Parashewanella spongiae: one gene and its partner. The protein of the gene in region 1 interacts with the protein of each later gene in a pairwise test. Links are inferred from orthologs where the notes say so. Each region holds a gene or a part of one and is shown on either strand. Other genes may lie near its edges.

What was found.
Region 2: the proteins of sucA (region 1) and E2I05_RS18380 interact in binary tests that used the Escherichia coli proteins (3 or more experiments, as listed by UniProt). The link is inferred for Parashewanella spongiae from one-to-one orthologs.

Annotation. Positions count from the first base shown.
Region 1 is NZ_CP037952.1:3,319,563-3,336,137, reverse strand. Bases 5,004-8,335 are described here. They hold sucA (2-oxoglutarate dehydrogenase E1 component), read left to right. Parts: upstream 5,004-5,315; coding sequence 5,316-8,135; downstream 8,136-8,335. Other genes in these bases: odhB (2-oxoglutarate dehydrogenase complex dihydrolipoyllysine-residue succinyltransferase), read left to right, coding at 8,164-8,335; E2I05_RS13080 (succinate dehydrogenase iron-sulfur subunit), read left to right, coding at 5,004-5,126. Outside these bases: E2I05_RS13105 (M16 family metallopeptidase), read right to left, coding at 1-35; E2I05_RS13100 (citrate synthase), read right to left, coding at 201-1,487; sdhC (succinate dehydrogenase, cytochrome b556 subunit), read left to right, coding at 1,905-2,300; sdhD (succinate dehydrogenase, hydrophobic membrane anchor protein), read left to right, coding at 2,294-2,641; sdhA (succinate dehydrogenase flavoprotein subunit), read left to right, coding at 2,642-4,408; more of E2I05_RS13080, read left to right, coding at 4,419-5,003; more of odhB, read left to right, coding at 8,336-9,366; sucC (ADP-forming succinate--CoA ligase subunit beta), read left to right, coding at 9,444-10,610; sucD (succinate--CoA ligase subunit alpha), read left to right, coding at 10,610-11,482; E2I05_RS13055 (hypothetical protein), read right to left, coding at 11,776-12,462; magnesium/cobalt transporter CorA, read left to right, coding at 12,676-13,623; E2I05_RS13040 (P-loop NTPase fold protein), read right to left, coding at 14,474-16,243. UniProt on the Escherichia coli protein: E1 component of the 2-oxoglutarate dehydrogenase (OGDH) complex which catalyzes the decarboxylation of 2-oxoglutarate, the first step in the conversion of 2-oxoglutarate to succinyl-CoA and CO(2).
Region 2 is NZ_CP037952.1:4,626,224-4,642,366, forward strand. The notes cover bases 12,817-15,716. They hold E2I05_RS18380 (ABC transporter ATP-binding protein), read left to right. Parts: upstream 12,817-13,262; coding sequence 13,263-15,170; downstream 15,171-15,716. Other genes in these bases: E2I05_RS18375 (YheV family putative zinc ribbon protein), read right to left, coding at 12,918-13,127; E2I05_RS18385 (TIGR02444 family protein), read left to right, coding at 15,163-15,609. In the rest of the region: carB (carbamoyl-phosphate synthase large subunit), read right to left, coding at 1-2,900; carA (glutamine-hydrolyzing carbamoyl-phosphate synthase small subunit), read right to left, coding at 2,929-4,074; E2I05_RS18355 (ankyrin repeat domain-containing protein), read left to right, coding at 5,308-6,975; E2I05_RS18360 (SDR family NAD(P)-dependent oxidoreductase), read right to left, coding at 7,663-8,499; thiol reductant ABC exporter subunit CydC, read right to left, coding at 8,543-10,288; heme ABC transporter permease/ATP-binding protein CydD, read right to left, coding at 10,281-12,101. UniProt on the Escherichia coli protein: Genetic data indicate it may be involved in ribosome assembly or function.

The DNA of each region.
Region 1 (16,575 bases):
AGTAAGTGTCTTTTTGTTCGCAGCACTGAATTCATTATAAATCCTTTTTTTTGTTTTAATTGAAAATTACGGATCGACAATATCACAAAATTTGAACTTTTTTATATCATATAAGTAACAATTGATTTGTGTGGTGAGGTTTTATACAAAAAAACCCTATTCAATGGAATAGGGTTTTAAACACCTGAATATAAAAATAATTAACGCTTTTCTAAGCTCACAAACTCACGACGCTTTTCACCTGTATAAAGCTGACGAGGGCGACTGATCTTATGGCCAGGCATGTCTAGCATTTCTTTCCAGTGAGCAATCCAACCAACGGTACGAGCAAGGGCAAACATCACTGTAAACATGCTAGTTGGGATACCAATAGCTTTCATGATAATACCAGAGTAGAAGTCAACATTCGGGTATAGCTTCTTCGATACAAAATACTCGTCTTCAAGAGCAATGCGTTCAAGTTCCATAGCTACATCAAGTAGTGGGTCTTGTACATTTAATTCATTCAGCACTTCATGACAGGTTTCGCGCATTACTTTGGCACGAGGATCAAAGTTTTTATATACACGATGGCCAAAGCCCATTAGGCGGAATGGATCTGCTTTGTCTTTGGCTTTAGCAATGAACTCAGGAATTCGGTCAACGCTGCCGATTTCTTCGAGCATGTTCAAACAAGCTTCGTTAGCACCACCATGAGCAGGCCCCCAAAGTGATGCAATACCAGCAGCTATACATGCAAACGGGTTTGCACCAGAAGAACCTGCTAAACGAACGGTAGATGTAGATGCATTTTGTTCATGATCGGCATGAAGTACAAAAATACGATCAATTGCACGCTCGACGATTGGGTTAACTTTATACTCTTCACATGGAACAGAAAACATCATGCTTAAGAAGTTACCAGCGTAGCTTAAATCGTTACGAGGATAAACAAATGGTTGGCCCATTGAATATTTGTAACACATAGCTGCCATAGTAGGCATTTTAGAAATTAAGCGATAAGCTGCGATTTCACGATGTCTTTCATCGTTTACATCAAGAGAATCTTGATAGAAAGCAGCAAGTGCGCCAGTTACACCACAAAGCATTGCCATAGGGTGTGCATCACGGCGGAAACCTTTGTAAAAAGAGGCAAGCTGTTCATTTACCATAGTATGGTTTTTTACCATAGAAACAAACTTATCGTGTTGTTCTTTATTAGGTAGTTCGCCATTTAACAGTAAGTAACACACATCTAAATAATCAGAGTCTATTGCAAGCTGATCAATTGGATAACCGCGATGTAAAAGAATACCTTTCCCGCCGTCAATGTAGGTAATTGCTGATTCGCATGACGCCGTTGCCAAAAAACCAGGGTCAAAAGTAAAATAGCCCTTAGAGCCTAATTTACTGATATCTATTACGTCAAAACCTTCAGAACCCTGTTTTACAGGCAGTTCAATCGAATCATTTCCCGGTAAGTTCAAATTGGCTTTAATATCAGCCATACCCCGTTCTCCTTACTTCATTCTTGTGTGAGAGTGACATATAAAAAGGCCACTACTTTACAGTTATTGTAACGCAAGTTCCAACTTAAATAACCGTTTAAAAGTTACAAATTCAGGTTTTTTGTATCAATAATTCGTGACAAAGCTGCAAATGGCAGCAAAATAAGCAAAAAAATATAATTTGCGTTCTGTGATGTTTGTATTTGACTTTTGCCACGAGTATACTTTGCAACGGCTTTAAAGAGCCATTAAATAGTTATACTTCGAGTGTGATTTCTATCCGTGAAATTAATAGCTTCAGAATGAGCCATAATTTGAAATGATATGTATTTTTGCTTGAGTATCAATTTTGAACTATACCTGAATAGTGCAAAATTGTTATTTAACATTACTGTCATTTACATAAAAAGATGCTCAATGGAGCTGAGTGAGCAGAACGTGAAAAAGCAAAGACCTGTCCATTTAGATCTACCTAAAATCCGCTTTCCTGCTACAGCGATTGCGTCAATTCTTCACCGAATTTCCGGTGTTATTATGTTGTTTGCCATGGGTATCCTCTTATGGATGCTTAACTCATCGTTAACATCTGCAGAAAGTTTCAGCGACCTAAAATCTTGTTTTGACAATCCAATTGCCAAATTCGTGATTTGGGGAATTTTAACCGCGTTGAGTTACCACCTTATTGTTGGTATTCGCCATTTAATTATGGATAGCGGTCGATGGGAAGAATTACAGTCTGGTTTATTGTCAGCCAAAATTTCTTTCGTGTTAACTATTGCTGTTTCTATTTTTGTGGGGATGTGGGTATGGTAACAAATGCAGCAAGTTTTGGACGTAGTGGCGTCCATGATTATATTTTACTGCGAGCAAGCGCAATAATTCTTGCTTGTTACACACTGTTTTTAGCAGGCTTTTTTGCTTGCAATTCACCAATGACTTATGAAGTTTGGTCTGGCTTATATAGTACCTTAGCGATGAAGGTGTTTACCTTAATCACTTTGATTGCTTTATTGATACACGTTTGGATTGGTGTATGGCAAGTTTTGACTGATTATGTGAAGTGCGCAGCTTTGCGTGGTGGTTTACAGTTTGTTTTTGTCGTGACCGTTTTTGCATATTTAGCGGCAGGCATATTTATAGTGTGGGGTGTGTAAGTGAGTATTCCAGTACGCGAATTTGATGCTGTAGTTATTGGTGCAGGTGGTGCAGGTATGCGCGCTGCTTTGCAGATATCTAAAGAAGGCAAAAGCTGTGCTTTATTATCTAAAGTATTTCCAACTCGTTCACATACCGTTTCTGCTCAAGGTGGGATTACCGTTGCGTTAGGTAATGCTCACGAAGATAACTGGGAAGAACACATGTACGATACCGTGAAGGGCTCTGATTTTATTGGAGACCAAGATGCTATTGAATACATGTGTCAAACTGGCCCAGAAGCAGTTATTGAATTGGAACACATGGGTTTACCATTTTCACGTTTTGAAAACGGAACCATTTACCAAAGACCATTTGGTGGGCAATCACGTAATTTCGGTGGCGAGCAAGCGGCTCGTACAGCCGCAGCAGCGGATCGTACAGGTCACGCATTGTTACATTGTTTATACCAGCAGAATGTAAAAAATAAGACTCAAGTCTTTTCTGAATGGTATGCATTAGATCTTGTGAAAAATGAAGACGGTGCAATTGTTGGTTGTACGGCTTTGGATATCGAAACTGGCGAAATTGTATACTTTAAATCGAAGGCGACAGTTTTGGCGACGGGTGGCGCAGGACGTATATTTGCTTCTACGACTAATGCTCACATCAATACTGGTGACGGTGTTGGTATGGCGATGCGTGCAGGCGTGCAAATGCAAGATATGGAAATGTGGCAATTCCACCCAACAGGTATTGCGGGCGCTGGTGTACTTGTAACTGAAGGGTGTCGTGGTGAAGGTGGTTATCTTTTAAATAAAGATGGCGAACGCTTCATGGAGCGTTATGCGCCTAATGCAAAAGATCTCGCATCACGGGACGTAGTTGCTCGTTCGATGATGACTGAAATTCGTGAAGGTCGCGGCCTTGACGGACCTCTTGGTCCACATTGTTTATTGAAATTGGATCATTTGGGCAAAGAAACACTTGAAGCTCGTCTTCCTGGTGTTTGTGAGTTATCACGGACATTTGCGCATATTGATCCAGCTGATGGTCCAATACCTGTATTACCGACTTGTCACTATATGATGGGCGGATTACCTACTAAAGTGAGTGGTCAAGTAATTCGTCAAAAAGAAGACGGAACTGAAGAAGATATTATTGGTTTATTCGCGGTCGGAGAGATTGCTTGTGTATCAGTACATGGTGCAAATCGCCTTGGTGGTAACTCATTATTAGATTTAGTGGTATTTGGTCGTGCAGCCGGACAGCATTTGGGTAAAGCACTTGATGCTACAGCGGATCCGAAAGCTGCTTTAGATGAACATATCTCTGCATCATTAGCTCGTTTAAATCGCTGGGAAAGTAATAAAGATGGTGAAGATCCGGTCCAAATTAAAAAGGACCTGCAATTGTGTATGCAGTTGAATTTCTCTGTTTTCCGTAGCGGCGACTCAATGGCTGAAGGTCTTAAAGAACTTAAGTCGATTCGTGAGCGTTTAGCGAATGCAAAATTGTCTGATAATTCTCAAGAGTTCAATACACAAAGAATTGAATGCTTAGAGTTAGATAACTTAATGGCGACAGCAATTGCAACGGCCTATGCAGCTAACTTCCGTACTGAAAGCCGTGGCGCTCATTCTCGCGAAGATTACTTAGATCGTGATGATGAAAATTGGTTATGTCACAGCATGTTTGATCCAGTATCTGAGTCAATGGGGCGTCGTGATGTAAATATGTCTCCTGTAACTCGTGAAGCATTTCCGCCTGTAAAACGTACCTACTAGGAGTGGTAAGATGAAATTGGAATTTGCAGTTTATCGCTATAATCCTGATGTAGATACGAAGCCGTATATGCAGGATTACAGCTTAGAAGTTCAAGAAGGCACTGACATGATGTTGTTGGATGCGCTTTTATTACTAAAAGAACAAGATCCAACATTATCGTTTCGCCGTTCATGCCGTGAAGGTGTTTGCGGTTCAGACGGTTTGAACATGAATGGTAAAAATGGTTTGGCCTGTATTACCCCAATGTCTACCTTTAAAGGTAAAAAATTGGAAGTGCGTCCTCTACCAGGTATGCCTGTTGTACGCGATTTGATCGTAGATTTATCCCAATTCTACAAGCAGTATGAAAAAATCAAACCTTACTTAATGAATGACGAAAAAACACCTTCACGTGAACATTTACAATCACCGGAAGATAGAGCGCATTTAGACGGTCTGTATGAATGTATTATGTGTGCATGTTGTTCCACAGCGTGTCCATCATTCTGGTGGAACCCTGATAAGTTCGTTGGTCCAAGTGGTTTGTTACATGCTTATCGATTCTTAATTGATAGCCGTGACACTGCAACAGAAGAACGTTTATCAGAAATTGATGACGCATACAGTGTATTCCGTTGTCATGGCATTATGAACTGTGTAGATGTTTGTCCTAAGGGGCTGAACCCTACAAAAGCGATTGGTCATATTAAATCTATGCTACTCAAGCGAGCTGTATAAATGAAACAGAGCCAATTGTTGATGGTGGCAGTATAAATTTTAAAGGGTCACTTCTTATGAGGAGTGGCTCTTTTTATGTGTAAAAAGACTCTTAACTTTTAGTCATAGCCTACGAGTGCAATAATTGGAATTATCCCTGCACATAATCGACTATGCTAAACGTGTACATTTAGTTTTAAAGGAATGGAAATGCACCAAGGCATCATGAAAGCCTGGCTAGAGTCATCTCACTTGTACGGTGCGAATGCTACCTACATTGAAGAGATGTACGAAGCCTATCAAGAAGATCCTCAAGCAGTTTCCGATGATTGGAAAGCTGTTTTTGAAAACCTTCCTTCTATAAATGATTCAAGCGCCCAGCCTCAAGAAGTTGCTCATTCTAAAGTACGAGATTACTTCCGTAGTTTAGCGCTTGATGGAAATCGCGGTAGCTCAGTTAGAGCGTCTGATCCTCAATTAGATGCTAAGCAAGTTAAAGTGCTGCAATTAATTAATGCGCATCGTTTTAGAGGTCATCAAAACGCAAACCTAGATCCACTTGGTTTATGGGTGCGTGAACCTGTCTCTGAATTGAGCCCTGAATTTCATGGTCTTGATAGCCAAGATATGGAAAGTGAGTTTAACACTGGCTCATTCGCTTATGGTGGCGACACTATGAAGCTTGGGGAAATAATAAGTGCGCTTAAAAACACTTATTGTGGTTCAATTGGTGCTGAGTATATGCACATCACTGATACGGATGAAAAGCGTTGGATCCAACAACGTCTTGAACCGTCACAGGGTCGAGCTAATTACGATAAAGCAGCAAAAACTCGTATTTTAGAAGGGTTAAATGCGGCCGAAGGTATGGAAAAATACCTAGGAGCAAAATTCCCAGGCGCAAAACGATTCTCACTTGAAGGTGGTGACTCGCTTGTTCCAATGCTTCGCGAAATTATTTATCGCGCTGGCGAATCTTCTACAAAAGAAGTTGTTATTGGAATGGCACACAGAGGCCGTTTGAATGTATTAGTGAACGTTCTTGGTAAGCAGCCGTCAGAATTATTCGATGAATTTGCAGGAAAGCATGATCACACAACAGGCTCAGGCGACGTAAAATATCATCAAGGTTTCTCCTCTGACTTTGAAACTCCTGCTGGCAATGTACATTTAGCATTAGCATTTAACCCTTCTCATCTTGAGATTGTTAATCCTGTTGTTATTGGTTCTGTTCGAGCACGTCAAGACAGACGTGGTTGTAATGATGGCAGCCAAGTGATGCCGATCACTATCCACGGAGATTCAGCGATTACCGGCCAAGGCATCGTGCAAGAGACGTTCAATATGTCTCAAGCTCGCGGTTTTAAAGTTGGTGGCAGTATTCGCATAGTGATTAACAACCAAGTTGGTTTTACAACTTCAAATACTGAAGATGTTCGCTCAACGGAATACTGTACTGATATTGCGAAAATGGTTCAGGCTCCAATCTTCCATGTAAATGCTGATGATCCTGAAGCCGTTGCTTTTGTCTCTCAGTTAGCGGTTGATTATCGTAACGAATTTAAACGTGATGTGGTTATTGATTTAGTTTGTTATCGCCGCCATGGTCACAATGAAGCCGATGAGCCTAGTGCAACTCAGCCATTGATGTACGCTAAGATTAAAAAACACCCCACACCAAGAAAAATTTATGCTGATAGATTGATTGCAGAAAACTCGATTGCTTCTGAAGATGCTGTAGCAATGGTTAATGCTTATCGTGATGCATTAGATGAAGGCGAGTGCGTTGTTAAAGAATGGCGCCCAATGACGTTGCATTCTGTTGACTGGACTCCTTATTTAAATCGCGAGTGGGATGAAAGCTACGATGATTCAGTCCCAATGGATGATTTAAAGGCTTTATCAGAAAAAATTGCTCATATTCCAGAAAGTCATCCTGTTCAATCTCGCGTTGCTAAGATTTATAAAGATCGGGTTGCTATGTCTATAGGTGAAAAACCTTTGGATTGGGGCTTTGCCGAAAACTTAGCTTATGCGACGATATTAAACGGTAACAAGCGTGTTCGAATCACAGGTCAAGATTCAGGCCGTGGAACCTTCTTCCATCGTCATGCTGTACTGCATAATCAAAAAGACGCAACGACTTATCTACCATTGCGTAATTTAGCTGAAGATCAGGCTCCTATCGACATTACTGATTCAGTATTGTCAGAAGCATCTGTGCTTGCATTTGAGTACGGCTACGCTACGGCAGAACCTGGTGGGTTAACCATTTGGGAAGCTCAGTTTGGAGACTTTGTAAACTGTGCTCAAGTGGTTATTGATCAATTCTTATCATCTGGTGAGCAAAAGTGGGGGCGTTTATGCGGTCTTACTATGTTATTACCACATGGTTATGAAGGGCAGGGGCCAGAGCATTCAAGTGCACGCCTAGAACGGTTCTTACAATTGTGTGCAAACCATAATATGCAAGTTTGTGTACCGTCTACACCTGCTCAGGTTTATCATATGTTGCGCCGACAAGTGGTTCGTCCAATGCGTCGTCCGCTCGTTGTGATGTCACCAAAATCGTTATTGAGACACCCATTGGCTGTTTCAAGCTTTGATGAGCTTGCTAATGGTTCGTTCCAGAATATTATTGGTGAAGTCGATTCATTAGAGTCAAGCAAGATAGATCGAGTCGTTCTTTGTAGCGGAAAAGTCTATTACGACCTTATTCAAAAGCGCAGCGAAAAGAACCTTTCAAACATTGCTATTGTTCGAATTGAGCAATTATATCCATTCCCGCATAAGGAAATGGAAGTCGCGTTAGCTGATTATCAGCATGTGAAAGACTTTGTTTGGTGCCAAGAAGAACCTCAAAACCAAGGTGCATGGTATTGCAGTCAGCATCATTTCCATTCAGCAATTCCCGCTGGAGCGAAATTGACTTATGCTGGTCGAGAAGCATCTGCTGCACCTGCATGTGGTTATGCTGATTTACACATGCGTCAACAAGAAGCCCTAGTTAATAGTGCATTAAAACTTTAGTTACAGTTAGGATAAAGGATAGTTTTTTATGAGTATCGAAATCAAGGTACCCGTACTGCCAGAGTCAGTCGCAGATGCAACCATCGCAACTTGGCATGTTCAGCCTGGAGAGGCTGTAACCCGTGATCAAAATCTAGTCGATATTGAAACAGACAAAGTTGTACTAGAGGTTGTTGCACCGGAAGACGGTTCGTTAGAAGAAATTTTGTTTTCAGATGGTGAAACAGTTCTCGGTGAGCAAGTTATTGCCAAATTTTCGGCTGGTGCTGTAGCGGGTAAAGAAGTTACTAAAGCTGAAGCTGAATCAGCACCTGTTTCATCTAATAATGCTGATGATTCACAGTCTAATGATGCATTAAGCCCATCTGTACGTCGTTTGATTGCTGAGCACAATATAAGCCCTGAACACATTAAGGGGACAGGTGTTGGCGGTCGTATCACTAAAGAAGACGTAGAAGCATTTGTTAAAAATTCTGCATCAGCGCCTAAAGCTGCTTCAGTAGCTGCACCGGTTGCAGTTTCTACAGAAGACCGTAGTGAAAAGCGTGTGCCAATGACACGCCTTAGAAAAACGATTGCCAATCGTTTATTAGAAGCGAAAAACTCAACGGCGATGTTAACAACATTCAACGAAGTTAACATGAAGCCAATCATGAGCATTCGTAAACAATATCAAGAAATTTTCGAAAAGAAACATGGTATTCGTTTAGGCTTTATGTCTTTCTATGTTAAAGCGGTAACTGAAGCGTTAAAACGCTTCCCTGAAGTAAATGCTTCTATCGATGGTGATGACATTGTTTATCACAATTATTTTGATGTCAGCATTGCTGTATCAACGCCACGTGGTCTAGTTACTCCTGTGTTACGTGACACAGATAAAATGAGTCTCGCAGAAATAGAAAAAACTGTGAGAGAGTTAGCAATTAAAGGCAGAGATGGTAAACTCACTGTCGCTGACATGACGGGCGGTAATTTCACTGTAACAAACGGTGGAGTTTTCGGGTCATTAATGTCAACGCCAATTCTGAATTTGCCTCAAAGTGCGATTTTAGGTATGCATGCCATTAAAGATCGTCCTATGGCAGTGAATGGACAAGTTGAAATCTTGCCAATGATGTATCTAGCTCTCTCATATGACCATCGTATTGTTGATGGACGTGAGTCGGTTGGTTTCTTAGTTGCAATTAAAGACTTCTTAGAAGATCCAACACGTCTGTTGCTCGATATTTAGTCGTAGCCAGACATTACCCTAGTGACTGGCCCTTTCGGGCCAGTTTTATTTATAAAGTAGTATACGGATAGATCATCATGAATTTGCATGAGTATCAGGCAAAGCGATTATTTGCCAAATATGGTTTGCCAGTGTCTGAAGGTTTTGCTTGCGATACAGCCCAAGAAGCTGTTGAAGCGGCCGGACATATTGGCGGTGATATGTGGGTTGTTAAGTGTCAAGTACACGCTGGCGGCCGTGGTAAAGCAGGTGGCGTAAAAGTTACTGGCGATAAAGAAGAAATCAGAACATTTGCTGAAAAATGGCTTGGTAAAAATCTTGTTACTTACCAAACTGATGAAGATGGACAGCCTGTAGCTAAGATTTTAGTAGAAAGCTGCACTGATATAGCAAATGAGCTATATCTAGGTGCCGTTATTGACCGTGGTACGCAGCGTATCGTATTTATGGCTTCTACAGAAGGCGGTGTCGAAATTGAAACCGTTGCTGAAGAAACACCAGAGTTGATTCACAAAGCAGTCATTGATCCATTAGTCGGTCCTCAAACATACCAAGCCCGTGATCTTGGCTTCAAGTTAGGTTTAAACCCAACTCAAATGAAGCAGTTCACTAAGGTATTCATGGGTCTTGCTAAAATGTTCAACGACTATGATTTTGCGTTATTGGAAATCAACCCGCTGGTTATTACTGAACAAGGCAATATTCACTGTCTTGACGGTAAAATTGGTGTTGATGGTAATGCATTATTCCGTCAGCCTAAAATACGTGAAATGCATGATCCATCACAAGATGATCCACGTGAAGCACACGCTGCAAAATTCGAGCTTAACTATGTTGCATTAGACGGAAACGTTGGTTGTATGGTTAATGGTGCAGGCCTAGCAATGGGTACTATGGACATCGTAAACCTACATGGCGGTAAGCCAGCTAACTTCCTAGACGTAGGTGGTGGCGCAACAAAAGAGCGCGTTGCAGAAGCATTTAAGATCATTCTTTCTGATGATAACGTTAAAGCGGTTCTAGTGAACATCTTTGGTGGCATCGTACGCTGTGACATGATTGCAGAAGGCATCATTGGCGCGGTTAAAGAAGTTGGCGTTCAAGTTCCTGTAGTTGTTCGTCTTGAAGGTACTAACGCTGAACTTGGTCGTGAAGTGCTAGCAAGCTCTGATCTTGACATTATCGCAGCTGAATCATTGACTGACGCTGCTGAAAAAGTTGTTGCAGCTGCGGAGGGCAAATAATGTCTGTATTAATTAATAAAGATACTAAAGTAATCTGTCAGGGTTTCACTGGTGGTCAAGGTACTTTCCACTCTGAACAAGCGATTGCTTATGGCACTCAAATGGTTGGCGGTGTATCTCCTGGTAAAGGTGGACAAGTTCACCTAGGTTTACCTGTGTTCAACACAGTTAAAGATGCCGTTGCAGAAACATGCGCTACAGCGTCAGTTATCTATGTACCAGCGCCTTTCTGCAAAGATGCAATCCTTGAAGCAATCGACGGTGGCATTGAGCTTATCGTTTGTATTACTGAAGGTATCCCAACTATCGATATGCTTGAAGTTAAAGTTAAGTTAGCTGAAACTGGCGTTCGTATGATTGGTCCTAATTGCCCTGGTGTTATCACTCCGGGTGAATGTAAGATTGGTATTATGCCAGGTCACATTCATAAGCCAGGTAAAGTAGGTATCGTTTCACGTTCAGGTACCTTGACTTATGAAGCCGTTAAGCAAACAACTGACGAAGGTTTCGGTCAATCTACTTGTGTTGGTATTGGTGGCGACCCAATCCCAGGCACTAACTTCATCGACGTTTTAGAAATGTTCCAAAACGACGAAGGTACTGAAGCTATCGTTATGATTGGTGAAATTGGTGGTACAGCTGAAGAAGAAGCGGCTGAATACATTAAAGCTAACGTAACTAAGCCTGTAGTTTCTTACATTGCAGGTGTTACTGCTCCTGCTGGTAAGCGTATGGGTCACGCTGGTGCAATTATCGCTGGCGGTAAAGGTACAGCAGATGAGAAGTTTGCTGCATTAGAAGCGGCTGGTGTAACTACGGTTCGCTCGCTGGCTGATATTGGCAAAGCACTTCGCCAAAAAACGGGTTGGTAAGTAGTTTTATTTACTGATTATAAATAAAGGTCAGCTTTTACTGACCTTTATCCTAAATAAATCGGTTGAACGCACAGTTTAGCTTTAATCTATTGAAGTTAAATACAAAACTAAACAACCCTAATTCACCCATCAGGTAAGTGCTGAACGTTCATATACTTGCCAAAACCACCGCTAGCTGCGTTATAAATTTTGCAAGTAGAGCCACTACTTGCTGCTATTCATACCTTGCTATCGGTAATTTTTTCTGCGTATATGAACGCTCCCAACCGATTTATTTAGGTTTATCGTTATTAACAAAAAAACCATTTTGTTTGAAATCTGTTTTTGTATGCTAAAAACCACAAACTCCCTCCAATATTTTCTGATGTCACGGGTCGAACAGAATCAGAGCTTAAGTCATCAGTTGAATGAATTGCTATTTCCGCAACGCTAGGTGAATAGTTAAGGATTAATTTTCTTGCTCCTTCTCTGGAACATGTTATCCATTGCTCATTTTGACCTTTTGATACTCGTAACTGGATGGCATCTTTTGTGTGTAATTGTTTACCAGTGATAGGGCAGGAAATTGTTGGACAAAAATGATAAGCAGTCTTATTTTCAGAAGTTGCTATGAATAGTTTAAACTTAGGGGCTTTTTGTAGTTTGATTGTAGGTTTGTCTACATCAAATGTCATTCTAATGGTGTCTTTAATCTTAGTGCCATTTTTGCCAGAGTATAAGGCTTGTAGATTTGAATGGTTTTGAACTTGAGGAGTAATACCATTCCTGCTTAATTGTTTTTGTATTTTGCTAACATGTCGGTTAGCAGAAAAAGAACCGAAAGAAAAACAACTATTACTGTGACAATCAGTTGCTTTAACATTCCATTTTGTGCCATTAGGCGTATAGGTAAATTGTTGTGCTTTGCTATTAACCTGACCATTTGGGCTTAGCCAGAGCTGTCTTGATACGCTTGGTTGAATGCTCGCTGTAGCCATAATTGATACCCATAATATGAAAAACACCGATTCATAATAACTCTAAATGTTTAACATAGGCTTACAGTTTCATTATTATTCCGCTTGGAAAGCGAGCATCCATTATTCTTAAAATGGGTTTAACGCTTTATCTTACTATTTTATCAGGTAAACTAGCCCACAAAATTAACCATAGCATGTCAATGAATTGAATTGACGGCAATAGGGGCATTGATGATTACAGCTTACCTATATAAAAATCGCCGCCTTACAATTAAAGAAATAACTGTAAAGGATGACATCCCAGAAGATACTTTATGGTTAGATTTGTACAAACCTGAAGATGATGAACGCGATTGGTTGAATCAATTTTCAGTTGAAGAAGTACCGGATGAAGAAGATATTAATGATATTGAAGCATCGGCCCGTTTTTATCAGAACGCAGATGGATTGCACATTAATTCCTTATTTCCTCAGCGAGTTGGGCAATATATTAAAGGCGTGAATATTTCATTCAACCTTAGAAGTACTTTTTTACTGACCATTCGAGAGGAAGATGTTGGGCTGGTTCGTCTTTTACGTAATTACTTAAGATTAGGACGATTAGAAATATCTTCTCCTCAAGAGTTGTTCCTAGAGTTTTTTACAATCAAAGTCGATTATCTTTCAGATCTTATTGAGGATGTGTACACGGTTCTTGAAGATGTAGGAGTGCAAGTATTTGAAAATGATGAGCTGGACGATGTATTTAAGCTCATTACATTACAAGAAGACTCTAATGGTAAGATAAGATTAAGCTTGCTCGATACACAAAGATCACTTCGTTATTTACAGCGCTATTGTCGTGGGCAAATGTCTGATGAGCATTTAAAAGATATTAGAGAAATGTTGTCTGATATTGAATCGCTTATGCCCCATAGTCAGTTTATTTTTGATAAGTTAAATTTCTTATTGGATGCCGCAATGGGCTTTACAGGCTTACAACAGAATAAAATTATTAAAATTTTCTCTGTTGCCGCTGTAGTTTTCTTACCTCCGACGTTGATCGCCAGTAGTTACGGCATGAACTTTGGAAAAATGCCAGAGTTAGCGTGGGAATATGGTTATCCTATGGCTATAGGTATGATGCTTGCGAGTGCAGTAGGTACTTACCTTTTCTTTAAGAGAAAGCAATGGCTATAAAGTTACAGTTTTAATTTCAACGCACGTGGGTTTTGATTCATCAAATGATAGTCATCACCATTAATTTTACTTAGTGAGCCAAGTATAATATGGATTTTATAGAAGTTTATCCGAATGCATTACCTGATGAGTTTTGTGATCGATTAGTCGATGTGTTTTCTAAGCATCAGGGAGTTAGAGCTGGTGAAACGGGTCCATGGTATCGATGAAACTAAAAAAAACAGCCTAGATCTTACTTTAGATAATTTTGAAGATCTTGCTAGCATTAAAAATGAACTGTTAGGTTATACATTAGAGAAAGCAACGGATTATTTCACAAAATATTCTATGGCACTGATGGGAGCTGTTTCCGTTTCAGTGGCTGACGAAAAAGGAAAACCTGTTGTTCTTGTTCCTGATAATTTTGAAAAACTAGGGCGTCCACGTGCAGAGCCTTTAGTAAAATATTTATATCGGAGCGGTACAATTAATTTACAGAAATATATAAAGAATGCTGGTGGCTATCATCACTGGCATTCAGAGCAATTTCCTCAAATACCGCACAATGAAGCTCTTCATCGAGTTGTACTTTATATGTTTTACCTTAATGATGTGGAAGAAGGTGGAGAAACTGAATTTTATTATCAGCAGCGAAAAATTAAACCTAAAAAAGGTAGTATGGTCATAGCTCCAGCTGGATTTACCCATACTCATAAAGGTCATATTCCGGTATCAGGTGATAAATTTATTGCGACGTCATGGATCATGTGGAATCCCGCAGATCGCCTTTATGCTCCAATCGCATAGTAAATAAGGCTTACAGGGTAAGGGACATAACTTCATTTTGTTACACATGTCCTTTCAATGTAAATCAGTTATGTATCTTGGTTTCTATTCGGATTTCTAATTTGGTAATAACTTCGATCAAACTTTTAAGGAGCTGATTAACGGCTCCTTTTTTTATACAAGGCTTAAGCTGATTTTCATATGTTGTTAGCTTATTAAGAAATACTTTAAGTGTGGATAACTCATCAGAAAAATATTCTTCAATGTTATTAAATTCGAACCTGTATTTAAGGTATCCTCCGAAATCCCAAAAGTCACTCGCACTCCAATTAGCTAACATTGAGTCAATATCTTTTTCTGTTAGTGTATGAAGAATGGCTTTGTGGTGATATTTATCTCTAAATTGCTCACGAACAGTCACCCATGATTGAACAAGTGAGTGAGTGAACTTTTCTATTTCTGATTTCTTTTGCAGACCTTTCAGTTCGTTTTTGAGGCAATCGTAAATACTTTCTAGATCTTTACAAATAAAGTTGTGGTGATAGAAGCGCTCTTCGTCAGGGGTTAGATCAAATGATTCCACTGCTTTGTTTTTGGATAATTCAATAATAACCGATTTTGAAGATAGTTCTTCTGAGTTAATAAAGCCATTCTCTATGAAGTATAGGTATTGGTCACAAAATGTCATCCACTTGAATAAGCTTATTTTTTCACTAGAAATAATCGTATTGTGTAATTTAATTATTGCTATCTTTAGTTCTTGTGGTTCATGTTTTACAGGCGATATCATTATAAAAGCGTCAAGTTCACTATGGTTATTAGTTTCAGGAAGCTTTAATTCACTTTTTAAATCCTTGAATCTATAAACCCCTTCATAACAAAAATCGATCATGTTATCTGTTAGCTGATATGGATAGCTTTCAATTGAACTTTCAATTCTTAGGTGCTTTTTTCCTTCCTCAGTTTCGCTATCTTTTTCTCCAAAAAACGCAGATGGATCATAAGAACTGATCTCAGACTTTGTTATACCGTGAGATAATGAAGCGTTGCATAGAAGTAATATTTGATTAAAAATGAACCGTTGGGATGCTTTAATATCAATATCTTTAACTTTGCTCAGTTCAGCTGATAACTTATGAAATCTTGTGAATGCTCGTTTTATTATTCTGAGATTTTTGACATCTTTTGAATTATTTAATGCGTTCATTAATTGGGCTACATCAACCTGTATTTCCTCGAACTGATTTTTGATTATATTGACAACTTCTATATCAGTAAGCTTGAAATTAATCTGATCAGAGAATACTTTTTCAAAATCTTTATATGAACCTTTTTCCATATGCTTTGAATTCGCAATAACTATAACTTTGACGTTCTTACGGTCTGCAAGGTTAAAGCACTCACCAAGAATTTGAGCAACTAGCTTTTTGTCTTGTAATCGTTCTAAATCATCAACAATGAGAATAAAGTCTGACAAATGTTCAAAGAGCTTATGCTTAGCTACTCCAGCTATACCTGAAACGATGCTACTTATAGAACCTTTATAACCTTCATTTTTAAAAGCTGCATCAATGGTATTCGCACCTAGCTTAGAATACCAAGACGTCTTTTCTTTCTTAAAATACCTTAATGATAGAATTTTATCTCTAAAGTCATTAATACTCGATAGTCCATATACGGATAAGTAAGCGGAACGGTTTTGGTTGTCATTGAACAACTTAGTTTCAAGCGAAGGAGTCAGTTGCTCTCTAACAAAATGAGTTTTACCGCTTCCCCAGACACCATCTAGTAAAACCATTGGTGGAAAAGAGTCATCAGTTAATAAAGTTACAAATTGTTCAATATAATGTTCCATACAAACCCAGTTAGTAATGCAGCATGTTAGACAAGATACTGGATTGTATTCTGTTTAAGCTTTAATGGAAAACCACTTGGAGAATTTTGTGATGGGTTGTATGTTTGCTATAAGGGATGCTGCGACTTAGGTTATACCGACGTATAATCCAAACAGAGTAATTTACGGTTGCAGCCAAATGTCTACTTCAATTTACCTTTCTAGTGAGTCCAAAAGGATAATTAAACTTGCATCCAGTAAACTTCATGGGATGGAGAAAAGAGTTTTTATGGCCGAAGTATCCAAAACCTTCTGCTGTGGGAGTCCACGCTTAACTGAAACAGAATTTGGCT
Region 2 (16,143 bases), 1.3 Mb from region 1 along the record:
CCAAGTTCAAGTAACTTGCTAGCAAGTTCGACTACACGCTTTTTATCGCTATTGCGAACAGACAATAAAGCACGTCCAGATTTAGGTACTTCAGATGTAGCACCTAAACGCGCTTTAGCATAAGCATCTTCAAAGGTAACACCCGTTCCCATGACTTCACCGGTTGAGCGCATTTCAGGGCCGAGCAATGGATCAACACCTGGGAACTTACTGAATGGCAGCACCACTTCTTTTACTGAGAACATGTCAGGAACAACTTCTTCAGTGAAGTTTTGTGATTTCAAGCTTTGACCAGCCATCACACGAGCCGCGATTTTAGCCAAAGGAACGCCCGTAGCTTTAGATACAAATGGTACAGTACGAGCAGCACGAGGATTGACTTCAATCATATAGATTTCGTCATCTTTAACGGCAAACTGCACATTCATTAAGCCTACAACACCTAGTTCCAATGCAAGTTTACGAACGTACTCACGCATTTGAGCTTGAATATCTTGGCTTAAGCTGTAGGGTGGTAAAGAACAGCCAGAGTCACCTGAGTGAACTCCCGCTTGCTCAATGTGCTCCATAATTGCACCAACCACCACAGTTTCACCATCAGAAACAGCGTCGATATCAACTTCAATGGCGTTATCTAGGAAGTAATCAAGCAATACCGGTGAGTCATTAGAAACTTTCACCGCTTCGTTGAAATAGCGCAATAAATCAGGTTCGTCGTATACGATCTCCATTGCACGGCCGCCCAATACATAAGATGGACGCACAACTAATGGATAGCCTATGCGTTGAGCGGTTGCCACTGCATCTTCAACTGTGGTGACCGTGTCATTCTCAGGCTGCTTAAGACCAAGCGCATTAACGGTAACTTGAAAACGCTCTCTATCTTCAGCTCTGTCAATTGCATCTGGGCTCGTACCAATGACTGGAACGCCAGCTTCTTCCAAGGCTTTAGCTAGTTTTAATGGCGTTTGGCCACCATATTGCACGATAACACCTTTTGGCTTTTCAATACGTGCAATCTCTAATACGTCTTCAAGGGTAACTGGTTCAAAGTACAAACGATCAGACGTGTCATAATCCGTTGAAACGGTTTCAGGGTTACAGTTCACCATGATGGTTTCATAACCATCTTCACGTAATGCTAACGCCGCGTGAACACAGCAGTAATCAAACTCAATGCCTTGACCGATACGGTTTGGTCCGCCGCCTAACACCATAACTTTGTCACGATTTGAAGGTAATGCCTCACACTCTTCTTCATAGGTTGAATACATGTAAGCCGTATCGGTAGAGAATTCAGCGGCGCAAGTATCAACACGCTTATAGACAGGTAGAATGTTAAAGTCATGGCGCAAATCACGAATGTTTGCTTCCGATACATTCAGTATGTCAGCGATACGTGCATCCGCAAAACCCTTACGTTTCAGTTTACGCAGTACGTTTTCATTTAATTCACTGAGAGATGATTCTTGTAGCTTAGTTTCAAGTTGAATTAACTCTTCAATTTGCACCAAGAACCACATATCAATTCGGGTTAACTTATGAATCGCGCTAGCCGAAAGTCCAACACGCATGGCATCAGCGATATACCAAATACGATCGGCCCCTGCATCTTGCAGTTCATAACGAATTTTTGACAAGGCATCTTTATCGGAAAGATCTGTAATTGGATCAAAGCCATTTTTTCCAACTTCGAGACCGCGCAATGCTTTTTGCATCGACTCTTGGAAAGTTCGGCCAATAGCCATTACTTCACCAACGGACTTCATTTGAGTCGTTAAGCGATCGTCAGCACCAGCAAACTTTTCAAAATTGAAACGCGGGATTTTAGTCACTACGTAATCAATGGCAGGCTCAAATGATGCCGGCGTGCGACCACCTGTAATGTCGTTCATTAATTCATCGAGGGTGTAACCAATAGCCAGTTTTGCCGCTATTTTCGCAATCGGGAAGCCTGTCGCTTTCGAAGCTAAAGCCGATGAGCGAGATACCCTAGGGTTCATCTCAATGATCACCATACGGCCATCTTTCGGGTTGATACCAAACTGTACGTTTGAACCACCAGTTTCCACACCAATTTCACGTAATACCGCAAGAGAAGCGTTACGCATTAACTGATACTCTTTGTCAGTTAGCGTTTGCGCTGGTGCCACTGTGATTGAATCACCTGTGTGGATACCCATTGGGTCAAAGTTTTCAATCGCACAGACAATAATACAATTATCATTACGATCCCGCACCACTTCCATTTCATACTCTTTCCAACCAATCAAAGATTCGTCAATGAGCAATTCTGTGGTGGGTGAAAGCTCTAAACCTTTTGTACAAATTTCATCAAATTCTTCGCGGTTATAAGCAATCCCGCCGCCAGTGCCACCCATAGTAAATGATGGACGAATAATACAAGGAAAACCTACTTGCTCTAATACACCGTGCGCTTCTTCTAAAGTATGAGCGATATCAGCACGTGGACATTCAAGCCCAATATTTTTCATGGCTTTATCAAAACGGCTACGATCTTCTGCCTTATCAATCGCATCCGCGGTTGCGCCAATCATTTCAACATTAAACTCGGCCAGTACACCTTTGGCTTCAAGCTCAAGTGCACAGTTAAGCGCTGTCTGGCCGCCCATTGTTGGCAATACAGCATCAGGTCTTTCTTTGGCAATAATATTGCGAACCACTTCCCAATGAATTGGCTCGATATAGGTCGCATCAGCCATTTCAGGATCAGTCATAATGGTTGCAGGATTCGAGTTCACTAGGATAACTCGATAACCTTCTTCTTTAAGCGCCTTACACGCTTGTGCACCTGAATAATCAAACTCACATGCTTGGCCGATCACAATTGGACCTGCACCTAGGATTAAAATACTTTTTATGTCTGTACGTTTTGGCATCGTTACTCTACCTTCCTAGATGGATCTACTACTTAGCGTGTTGACGAAATTGTTCTATCAATTCGATGAAATGGTCGAATAATGGAGCGCAATCATGAGGGCCCGGGCTAGCTTCAGGATGGCCTTGGAAACTAAATGCTGGCTTATCCGTCAAATGGATACCTTGCAGTGAGCCATCAAACAATGATTTATGTGTTACTTCAATGTTGTCTGGCAATGTCGCTTCATCTGCCGCAAAACCGTGGTTTTGACTAGTGATCATTACCGTCCCGCGTTTAATATCACTGACAGGATGATTAGCACCATGATGACCAAACTTCATTTTCAGTGTTTTCGCGCCAGAAGCTAATGCCAATAACTGGTGGCCTAAACAAATGCCGAAGACTGGGATGTCTGTTTTCAATAACGATTGAATCGCACTGATGGCATAATCGCATGGCTCAGGATCACCGGGACCGTTTGACAAAAAGACACCATCAGGATTCATCGTGAGCACGTCGCTAATAGGCGTTTGCGCTGGAACAACGGTAACATCGCAACCACGGTCAACCAACATGCGTAAAATGTTACGCTTAACGCCATAATCGTAAGCAACAACTTTATACTTTAATTGTGACTCAGGCGTATCGTCAGGCAAGCCTCCAACTAAACGCCAGCTACCGTTACGCCATTGATAGGCTTCATTTGTTGTGACTTCTTTGGCAAGATCCATGCCTTTAAGGCCGGGAAAGGCTTTCGCCGCAGCGAGCGCTTTCACCTCATCAGCATTTCCAACAAGAATACAACCAGCTTGAGCGCCTTTTTCTCGTAAAATTCGAGTCAGTTTTCGTGTATCAATGTCGGCGATTCCAACAACATTATTCGCCTTTAAGTAATCACTTAAAGATTGCTCGTTTCTGAAATTACTCGCCAGTAGGGGTAAATCACGAATAATAAGACCACAAGCATGCACACTATCAGATTCAGTATCTTCCTTATTAGTGCCGGTATTTCCAATATGGGGGTAGGTTAAGGTGACGATTTGTCGAGAATAAGAAGGATCTGTTAATATTTCTTGATAACCTGTCATTGAAGTGTTAAAAACAACTTCTCCAACTGCGATACCATCAGCACCAATTGCAGTGCCAGAAAAAACAGTTCCATCTTCGAGTACGAGTAAGGCAGACTTTGTCAACGCGACCTCCGATAGAGCCAAGTAACTGAAAATTATAAAATTTTATTTATTGTTGAATTTCCAACTTTCACTACATAGTGAAATTTTGGCAAATTGCGCAGATTTTACATGACAAATGTGAAGTCGTCTACAAATCCTGTCGAATCATCATTTCTAATAAAATAAAAAATACTACAACAAAAACAATCAATTAAGTAAAAGCAGCTCTAAAAACATAATATTTTTCAATAAACACTCTTTCTTTTCAGTTGCACAATGCTTTTTTTATTAAAACTATTTAAATTTTTAATTATCTTTTGAATACTTTTATATTTCAAAAAATAATTTTATCTAATGATAAACCTAAAATCATCAGTTGAACGCTGAGTATATGAGTAACTGTTTGAGCAATACGATGATTTTATCATCATGGCTTTCATCCAATGAGTGAAGTGCTCTACGCTCACAAGCTTGCTAAAATGACTGCTATTTGCGTTGTAACTTTTGCAAGTAAAATAACTACTTGCTGCAAGCTACGCCTTACTATCAGCCATTTTTTCTACGCTTGAGAACGCAGTCAACTGATGTTTCTAGGATAAACCTAAAATCATCAGTTGAACGCTGAGTATATGAGTAACTGTTTGAGCAATACGATGATTTTATCATCATGGCTTTCACCCAATGAGTGAAGTGCTCTACGCTCACAAGCTTGCTAAAATGACTGCTATCTGCGTTGTAACTTTTGCAAGTAGAATAACTACTTGCTGCAAGCTACGCCTTACTATCAGCCATTTTTTCTACGCTTGAGAACGCAGTCAACTGATGTTTCTAGGATAAAGCTAGGGTCTGTTGATCTTTCAGGATTAAATTCTGTGCTATTTGAGCATTTATCTGTTCAAAGCGTGAGCAGTGATGCTTAGCCATCTAAGTTAGCTGGTCACAACACAGAACAGTGAATGCTCAAAAGCATCGAAGACAGCGTAAATTGGTCGCTCTTTCTAAATCAAAGGTGCTGCGTTATCGTTTTTCTTATTTGGAAACGAAGTAACGACAGTTTTGTATGTCGATAATAACCAAACCTCACAAACTCTGCCTTGCATAAAATAACCAATTTATCGCTGCAAAAACAATCACGAAAGATCAACAGACTCTTATGTAATTAACAAAAATTAACATTGTTTTAATATTCCACAGTGAGAATTTAAACTAGTTTTAGGTTAACTACCTGTTCCGTTAACTGTGGACTTGCAACTTATGGCATTCGAACCTAGCTCACCTATAAATTCTCCAGCATCTTCACAATTTGAAGGTCAAACTAGTGAAGTTTCGCTCTCTCCAGAGCAGCAATCAAAGTTAACTGCTTTCGCCGATAATATACAAACGCTCGAAAGAAGTACTTCTGAACTATGTCCAAACGGCCTCCCTTTTTCTAGCTTTGTAGGATGGCGAACTTTAACTAATTTAACGAGAGATAACTACAATGGTGAACTGAGCCATGCTGAAAGAACGCAATTATGTGAAGAGCTAACAGGTATAACTAATACTATGTTACAAACACTTTCTAGCAATTTATCAGACTTTGATAAGTTAGAGATGCTAATTACTGCACTACCTAGAAGCGCTGACAGCATCGAAGAAGCTAAGGCTTCATGTATTAGAGCAAACGAAAAAGCAAAAAGCTTCATAGGAACAGTTACCACTCCAAGCCAACCTATCAAAAAAAACACACCTATTCAGCTAGCAATCATTCATCATAAAAATGAGCTAGTAACAGCTTTGATTCAAGACATTCAAAATAGCGACTTGTTTGAAGGTGACGCAAATGGAAAATCTCCATTAAATAACGCACACATTTCCACCAACCTAACGGCAATAGAGCTTCTTAAACAGCCTTACGCTTCAATGGTTCAAACAACTTCTGACAGTGCAGAGTCTTCAGTAGATGAAAGTACAACCAGCTTTGCTAAATTGCGTGTAGACGGAACATCTCCACTGCATCAAGCGGCTAAATTAGGCAATATAGAAGCACTAAAAGAAATGATTACATCATCACTATCGGCTTGGCATGGTGAGATGAGCGATTGGGAGGAAATTACCAATGATGGGGTCGTTGCAGGTTGGAGTTTACATGAACACGGAGAGGGAGAGGGAGCATGGGAAGTTATCGTTACAACAGAAGAAAGCTGTAGTACATCAGAAAGTAGCATTACATCTTCAGGAAGTAGCATTACATCTTCAGGAAGTAGCAGCGCAACAACAGAAAGTAGCAGTACATCAGCAGAAAGTAGCAGTACATCAGCAGAAAGTAGCAATTCACAAGTTAACGCGTCAGCAATAAAAACTTCAGATGCTGCTATAGCTGAACCTAATGATTCAGAAAAACAAAAAAAGGAAACTATAAATAGTGCAAGAAATGATATCGAAGCATTAGAGGCTCAAAAGCAATCGAAAATTGAGAGTCATAGTGCAGTTTGGAACATTCAAGATATACATGGAAACAGCCCGGCCATGGTTGCAGTTAATCATGGTCAAAATGATTTTGTAAAAATGTTAATCGAAGAAAAAGACATAAAACTGAATGTTGTAAATTATAGTAATGAAAATATTTTGCATCAAGCCGTGCTCGCAAAACCACCTAAAACACTTGCGTATCTTTTAACTCTCACAGATTCGACTCCAAGTATGCATAGAACGACACTCAAAAATTTGCTTACACAGAAAAGTAAATCGGATAAAACGCCTTTAGAGGAGGCGTGCCGACATGGAAGCTTAGAGGCGATAAAAATGCTTCATAAGTTTAATTCTATGAGTGTAGCTAATGATTCAATAAAAAGTGAGTTGCAAACACAAGCTTCTCAAAGGGACAACACAGATAAGGAGAAAACAAAAATTTTAAAATATATTAGGAATAAAGTTAAATAGTATTTATACCTTGATGTGTGATTAATTTTTGGCAGAGATGGATTGAAATTTGAGAGTATGTTAGCAGGCTAATTTCGCTGCTGAAGCTTTAACCTAAATAAATCGGTTAGGAGCGTTCATATACGCAGAAAAAATTACAGATAGCAAGGCATGAATAGCAGCAAGTAGTGGTTACCGACATACAAAACTGTCGTTACTTCGTTTCTACTTGCAAAATTTATAACGCAGCTAGCGGTGATTTTGGCAAGTATATGAATGTTCAGCACTCACCTGATGGGTGAATTCGGGTTGTTTAATCTTGTATTTAACTTCAATAGATTAAAGTTAAATTGTGCGTTCAACTGATATATTTAGGTTTAAACCTAAAAACACAGTTGAACGCTGAATATATGAGTAACTGTTTGAGCAATACGATGATTTTATTATCATGGTTTTCACCCAATGAGTGAAGTGCTCTACGCTCACAAGCTTGCTAAAGTGGCTGCTATCAGCCATTTTTTCTACGCTTGGGAACGCAGTCAACTGATGCTTCTCGGTTAAACGGCGGTCATTCCCGCATGTTTTGAGCGGGAATCCAGTGCCTTTTAACTCTAAAAATGTTGCTCTAAAAATGAAAAACCGCTGGTTCTCTGCTTTCGCAGGAATGACGAAACAAGCAAATTCAAGGAGTAATAATCACACATTAGGTTATTTATAGCTGCGCTTATTTCTCGCTCCAAGCCAATAAAGCAATGGGCGGGTAAGCCTTCTAAACTTAGGAAATAAATAACTCAATGTCGTGAGCTTACCACTCAACCACGGTATTGAAATTTCTGTTTTTTTCCCAACCACTAATGCCAGTACAGCTTCTGCCACTTGCTCAGCCGAACTCATCGGTTGCGAGTAAACAATATCTTCGACACTATCAATTTCATCCATGATAAAACCTGTGTCAATAGGGCCGGGAGACACCACCGCAATTTTAATGTTGCTGTGTTGTAATTCATCAGCCATTGCATAGGTAAACGCACGAAGCCCTGCTTTCGTTGCACTGTAAACGGCTGCACCTTGAAGTGGGGCTCGTCCTGCCAGTGAGCCAACATTTACAATAGCTGAAGGTCTAGTTTTCGACATATAAAGGAGTGCAATCGCAGTAAGGTAAATCGGAGCTTTTAAATTAACATCAACCATAGCAGCAACATCAATCGCAGAGCGCCCTTCAAAATCACCACGGTGATGCAAGCCTGCATTGTTTATCAAAAAATCAATGCCATCAAATTCTGATACTGCTTGGTTGATAATGTGATTACAGCAAGCTCTAATACCGATGTCACCAGTAACCATCAATACATTACAATTTAAGTACTCTGCAAGTTCATCTTTTATTTTCCGCAGCCCAGCAATTTCTCTTGCCACTACAACTAAATTAATGCCATTTGTGTAGGTTCGAGCAAATAATCGAGCACATGCCGCGCCGACGCCTTTTGATGCTCCAGTAATAACCACGGTAGGAACAATCGATTCTTGGGTTACACCTACTGGCATATTTATCCTTATTATGGGTAAATAGTTGTTACCTGTTTCAGTTTTAACAATTGTTCAATCCTTGTGCAACCGTTAGATTCAATAACCTTCCATTTTCCATTAGATGCCACTCATTAATAAATGGAAATACTGATGTTTTATGGGTCACCACTAATACTGTTTTATCTTTCCAAACGTCAAAAATTAATTCGAGTATTTGTTTTTCAGTATTGAGATCGAGCCCTTCTGTGGGTTCATCTAATAACACAATTGGTGCTGTTCGTAACAGTGCCCGCGCAATACTAATACGACGACGTTCACCTCCTGATAATAACCGCCCACCATCACCAATCCATAAATCTAATCCATCATCATTTAATAACTTTTCAAGTCCCACTTGTCGAAGGGTACTAATTAACTTTTTATCACTCACTATCTCCCCATCTGCTAACGCAATGAGCAAGTTATCTTTAAGTGAGGCTGAAAATATTTGTGCGCTTTGCTCGACATAAGTAATCGACTGAGATAATGCCAACTCGCTATAACTTTCTATCGGCTTACCATCCAATAGAATTGTGCCAGATTGTAGATTTTGCTGACGAGTCAAAAGCTTTAACAGCGTTGACTTCCCGCAGCCTGAATGTCCTACAAAAGCCACTTTCTGTTTGTCTAAAATTGATAAATTCAATTTTTTGAGCACAACTTGTTCATCTGTATAGCCAAAGTAGCCATCAAGGATGTTCAAATTCCCAGTTATTGCTTGCTCTTGGACTGAGCCATATTCAAATTGAGCGTGTTGCTCGGTTAGTTGGTTAATTCGACTGGCTGCAAGCACACAAGCTGATAATTGCTGACTTGAAAGAGACAGTGGTATTAGCAACTCCATCATAGCCATCATCACAAATACAATGAGGGCGAAAACGGGGCCTGATATTGAACCTGCAATAGCCCCATTACCCGCAAAATAGAGTGCGACAATGAGTATTAGACCATGCAACAAGATCAGCCCAGCTTGCAGCAAAGCATTTCGCTGTATTAACCAAAGCTGCACTTGATAAAGCCGCTGTTCTGTTAACTCAATTTTGCTGCGGTATCGACTTAGTGCAGCATACATTGTTATTTCAAGCTGGTTTGTCAATAAGTCCAATAACTCAATTCGATACTGACGTTTTGCTTCAATTACCGCGATGGCTGGTCTTTGTGCACTTAAATAGCCTACGAAAGGTAACAACACCCCGATAAATAAGAGTCCTAAGCCGATTATCCAAGCAAGCTGTTCGTCCCAAAAGCCAATAACACACGAAAAGAATAACGACAGTATGAAGTAACTCATAAGTGGTGCGAGAATACGCAGATATAGTTGATCTAACGTATCAATATCTGTCAATAAACGATTAAGTACATCACCACGACGCAGCTTACTGACTTGCGAAATAGACAAGCGTTGCAGCTGTCGCCATAACCAGATACGAATTTGAGTTAAAATTTGTAGTGTACCTTGATGGGTAACCAATCGCTCACCGTAGCGCCCCACAGTCCTTACAATTGCTAAAAATCGCACTCCAGCCGCAGGAGTGTAAAAATTGAATTGCTTGATACCTAAAGCCGTTAATCCTGCCAGCGCGGTTGCACTTAAAAACCAGCCTGACAACCCTAATAACGCTATTCCCGCCGTTAATGTCAGCATGCTTAATAACATGCCCAAACTAATTAATGTCCACTGCTGTTTAAACATACGGATGAAAGGGAGTAGCTCACTCAGTTTGTGTTCAGATGTCGAGTTTTTTCGCGGCTTAGAGGAATTAATCATTAGCTTTTCCCTCTACCGCTTGTTCCTTTAAACTCGCGCCACTCAGTGAAAAGTGTGCAACTTGTGCGCTGAGCAACGCCTTAAAAGCGCCATTTACCGCACTTAGTTCTTCATAAGTACCTTTCTCTATAATTTCTCCATGCTCGACGACCCAAACACCATCCATTTGCTCAAGTTTATCCAATTCATGGCTGACAATAAAACAACCTGTACTTTTGACTTGCTCCATCAACGTCTGCCACACAATTGCTTTACTGCATTTATCAAGCGCAGCCGTTGGCTCGTCAGCCACCAGCAACTGAGTTTTTTTAGCTATTGCACGAGCCAACACAATTCGCTGAGCTTGTCCGATTGATAAGCCTGTGTTTTGTTCTGATATTTCGAGCTGTAACTGTTTCGGGTGAGCCTGTACAAACTCCTTTAAACCGATTTTATCTAATAACTCCCACATATCATCATCGGTCATTTCAGTATCGGCCAGTAGTAAATTATCAATAAGCGTTCCAAAAAGTAGCTCTGGTGTTTGCCCTACCCAACTTAACTGTGAATACCACTGCATTGAACTCATTTGACTTAATTCAATGTCATTTATTTGTAAACTGCCTTGATAGGGTAAAAAGCCAAGTAACCCATATAATAAACTTGATTTTCCAGAGCCACTTTCCCCGACAATAGCAATGCGCTCACCGGATTGCCAAGTGAAGTTGATCGGCCCAAGCAATGTTTTCCCATCATGGCTTTGCACTAGCCAGTTTTTTGCTTTAATAGTTATTTTTTCATTTGAATTAAATGGGTTGTTTGCCTTTTCACCCTGCTGAGAAACATCCATATTTAGCAACTCCACAATGGACTCGCTGGCGGCAACAGCATTACCTTTAGCATGATAAAAACTGCCCAAATCTCGCAGAGGCTGATAAAATTCAGGGGCTAATATCAAGATGAACATAGCGCTGAACAAGGTCACTTTTACTCCGTAGAAACCAGTTTCGAGATATTCTAAAAAGCTAAAGCCCAAATAAACGGCTAAAACGGCTATCGACACCGCTGAAAAAAATTCCAAAACAGCACTGCTTAAAAAAGCAAGCTTCAACACTGACATAGTCCGTTTTCGATAATCGTCGGACGCCTGTGCCACAGCTTTTTCTTCCGCTTGATAACGGTAATATAATTTTAACGTTGATAAGCCAGCCAAACGATCAGCAAAATAGCTCGTCAATCGTTGCAATGCCACAGTATGTGCTCGTCCCGCTTTAGCCGCATTCCGTCCAACAAGGATCATAAACAGCGGAATTAAAGGTGCTGTCACCAGTAAGATTAAACCTGCTACCCAACTTTGTGGAAAAACAACCATCAGAATGATAAGTGGCGTAAAGGCTATCAATGTTTGTTGCGGGAGATAACGACTGTAGAAATCTTGTACTTGCTCGACTTGCTCAAGCAACATTGAATTCCAATGACCTGCAGGTTTGCTTTTCGCAAAGATAGGCCCAAGTTGCTGTAATTTATCCAGTACACTCAGTCTTAATTGCTGACGGACTTTCTGCCCCGCAATAAAACTGGCTGTTTCTCGACAATAACCTGTGATTGCCCGCAACATAATTAACCCCGCAATCCAGATTAAGTGGCTATTGAGGTTTTGCTGTGACTGCTCAATGATAATTTCATCTAAACTCGTTGCAATCCAGTAGGCTTGCAAAACAAGCAAAATCCCTTGCACCACACCAAGCCATGCAGATATTGCCCCATAGTGTTGGCTGAGTTTTTTTTGTGCTCTAAGCCATACAAGCAGAGCTTTTTCTGTTTCTAAATTCATTGAGTGAGTAATATTTGAGTGTCAGATAAAAGCATACACGTAATTTAATGATTTACCGGCATAAAAAAGCACCTCAACAGGCGCTTTGTGCAAATATCACTGAAACGAAATATTAACCTAAACGTTCATGATAGGCATAGATGTCATATGCGTTTACTTTGGCTACTATTTTTCTATCACCCTACACCATGAAAATTGTATTCGCTGAGATTTGAAGATTATTTCCAACCTAAGCTAAAGGCGAAGTGATTTTTAGCTTTTATGCTTTCACTAACAGGCTTGAGAATAGGTGTTAGGGACGTGGCGGAAGAATGTATACCAATTTTATCGTCACTCCTGCGAACGCAGGAGTCCAGAGTCTTTGGTTAATTTGGGCACAAGTCGCTGGATACCTGCGTTCGCAGGTATGACAAATTAAGCGTTGAAATTTAAATTGGTATTATTTGAACTGCGACATCCCTTAGCGGCTATTTTCACGGTAAATAAATCGGTTGAACGCACAATTTAGCTTTAATCTATTGAAGTTAAATTGTGCGTTCAACTGATATATTTAGGTTCAAGGCGTAAGCAGTGAAGCTTAGTCATCTAAGTAAACGGGTTACAACACAGAACAGTGAACGCTCAAAAGCATCGAAAAAAGAGAGAGCGTAAATTGGTCGCTCTTTCTAAATAAAAGGTGCTGCGTTATCGTTTTCTTATTTGGAAACAAAGTAACGACAGTTTTGTATGTCGATAATAACCAAACCGCACAAGCTCTGTCTTGTATAAAACGACCAATTTATCGCTGCAAAAATAATCACGAAAGATAAACAGCCCCTAGTCTGGCTTAAACACACCAATAACTTGTCCAGACGATTGTTCTGCTACTTTTGCCTCAACTTGTTGATCCCGATAATCGCATTCAACACATTCAACTGTCTCGATATCATTTTCTTTAAATAGCACAATACTGTCTTTTGCTTTGCATTTAGGGCAATGAGCACCAGCAACAAAACGCTTCTTCATTCTTTTATGGGTTTGGGTCATAGTGAAGTCATACTGACGTTATAGTTCAAGTAAATTAATCCTATTTTGCCACAAGATAGCGATTTCTGTTACCTAGGTTTTGATTCTAGGATAGAATCTTCCCTTTCGTATATTCACTCTAGTAAGTCGCCAGAAATGATTTCCATATCTCAAGCACAACTCATCCGTGGCAGTAAAACTCTGCTTAATGATACTTCTCTTACTGTATATCCCGGTCATAAAGTGGGATTAGTTGGCGCTAATGGCTGTGGTAAATCATCGCTACTCGCATTGATTCAAGGGAAGTTATCCCTTGATAAAGGTGAATTCAGCATACCTTCTGGCTGGCAGTTATCCTCTGTTGCACAGGAAACACCTGCATTAGATATCAGTGCTCTTGAGTATGTGCTCGATGGTGATGTCGAATTTCGTCAACTTGAAAAAGCACTGCATCAAGCTCAAGTCGATGACGACGGGCATAAAATCGCTGATATCCACGGCAAATTAGACGCGATTGGTGGTTACAGTATTCGTGCACGCGCTGGAACATTACTGGCAGGCCTTGGTTTTAACCAAGACAAACAAGCCGATCCAGTAAAAAGTTTTTCTGGTGGTTGGAGAATGCGACTCAACCTTGCCCAAGCACTCTTGTGTCGCTCTGATTTACTCTTGCTCGATGAACCTACGAACCATTTGGATTTAGACACGACCTATTGGCTAGAAAGTTGGATTAAAAGTTATCAAGGCACCTTAATACTCATCAGTCATGACCGCGATTTCATCGATGAAATTGTGGATGAAGTGGTGCATGTTGAGCAGCAGAAACTAAATTACTATAAAGGCAATTACACCAGTTTTGAGCGAGTCCGCGCTGAGCGAATGGCACAGCAACAAGTTGCCTACGAACGTCAGCAAGTAGAAAGAGCGCATATGCAGTCTTTTGTTGATCGTTTTCGCTACAAAGCCAGTAAAGCCAAACAAGCCCAAAGCCGTTTAAAAGCCTTAGATAGAATGACGGAATTATTGCCTTCCCACGCTGACAGCCAATTCCAAATGAGCTTTAGACCGCCAGAAGCCTTGCCTAACCCTTTAATTGCCATGGAGCAAGTTAAAATTGGTTATGGTGAATCTCCAATTCTAAACTCAGTAAAGTTAAATTTAGTGCCCGGTGCGCGTATTGGTTTACTCGGCCGAAATGGTGCGGGTAAGTCAACGCTCATTAAATTGCTTTCAGGTCAGCTCGCGCCCATGTCTGGCAGTTACCAAACGAATCCAGGCCTTAATATTGGTTACTTTGCTCAGCATCAAATCGAGTTTTTATCGCTCGATGATACACCAATGCAGCATTTACTACGCCTTTCCCCTGATACCAAAGAACTTGAACTACGCAACTTTCTTGGTGGATTTGGTTTTAATGGCGATATGGCACTTTCGCCCGTAAGACCATTTTCCGGCGGTGAAAAAGCACGATTAGTATTGGCTCTTTTGGTATGGCAACGTCCAAACTTACTGTTGTTAGATGAACCGACCAACCACTTAGATTTAGATATGCGCCACGCACTTACCATGGCGCTACAAACCTTTGAAGGTGCGATGGTGGTTGTATCTCACGATCGTCACTTATTAAGACTCACTTGTGATGATTACTACCTTGTTGATTCTGGACGGGTACAACCTTTTGCCGGTGATTTAGACGATTATCACAAATGGATGTTAGAGGCCGCTAAGCTCGACAATAGCAGCTCCAGCAATAATACCTCATCTGTTACTCTTGATAAAAAAGAGCGCAAACGACTTGAAGCCGAACTCAGAACTAAGTTATCGCCGTTTAAAAAACAGCAAACAAAACTTGAAAAGCAGCAATCAAAAGCCAGTGAGCGCCTTGCAGAGCTTGAACAACAATTAGCGGATAGCAATATTTACGAAGATGATAATAAAGCTACTTTAACTCAAGTACTCGCAGAGCAAGTTAAGCTCACCCAAACCCTTGAAGAAAGTGAAATGGAATGGTTAGACATTCAAGAGCAAATTGAACAGATTGAATCAGAGGTTGAAAATGCATAGTTCAAGTAATGATCAACATACTGAATATACTGCAATCTGGCAGCAGTGCGAACACACATATTCGCGCAATCAAACAGTTTGTTTGCCACTACAAGATGAGTTTGGCATCAATGTGAATTTATTGTTGCTTGCTCATCACTTAGATAATCACTGTCATGAAAAGTATAGCACTGAGCAATGGCAATCATTCATTAAAGCGATTGAGCAATGGGAAACCAAAATTCTCCTGCCGTTCCGTAGGCTCAGAAAACTCGCAAAACCCATGATAAATGAAAATGAATATCAGCAAATGCTTGATTTAGAATTGTTGATGGAACGCAAATCTCAGCGATTGATCTCGTATAAACTACAACTTTGCTATCCCGACAGTTTGAGCTCTAACCTGAACAATTACCTCAGTATCTATAATCTGACAGAGCACGATGTGATTTTTAACTAAGGAAAGTTGCGGAAGAAAGTATACCGATGAGTTCTCGTCACTCCAGCGCAGGCTGGAAACGAAGTAACGACAGTTTTGTATGTCGGTAGTCTAGTGTCTTTGCTTTTTTCTGTAAAAAGTCACTGGATACCAGCCTTCGCTGGTATGACAAAGATTGGTACTTTCTAAATCGCTAGCTCCCTAACCTGAGCAATCATTAAATGCTCAACTCAGAGCTATGTATGTGCGCAAAGTGCAATCGAAATTGATGAAGACATAGTTGTTACCGACGTACAAAACTGTCGTTATTACATTGCTAAGTCAAGACAGTTTTGAGAAGTAATTTGAGCACATACAAGCTCCCGAAGGGCAAGACTAAAGGGTTACATTACTGCGTTACAAGCACTTGAGTTATCCCGACAAAAGCACGAAGTGCGTTGAACGCTGGTTTTGTATGTCGGTCATCTAGCGCCTGATATTTGAATACCCAAAGTCACTGAATTTCCGTTTTCACGAAAATGACGGACTAATGGGTTTACCCTGATGTTATGCCCA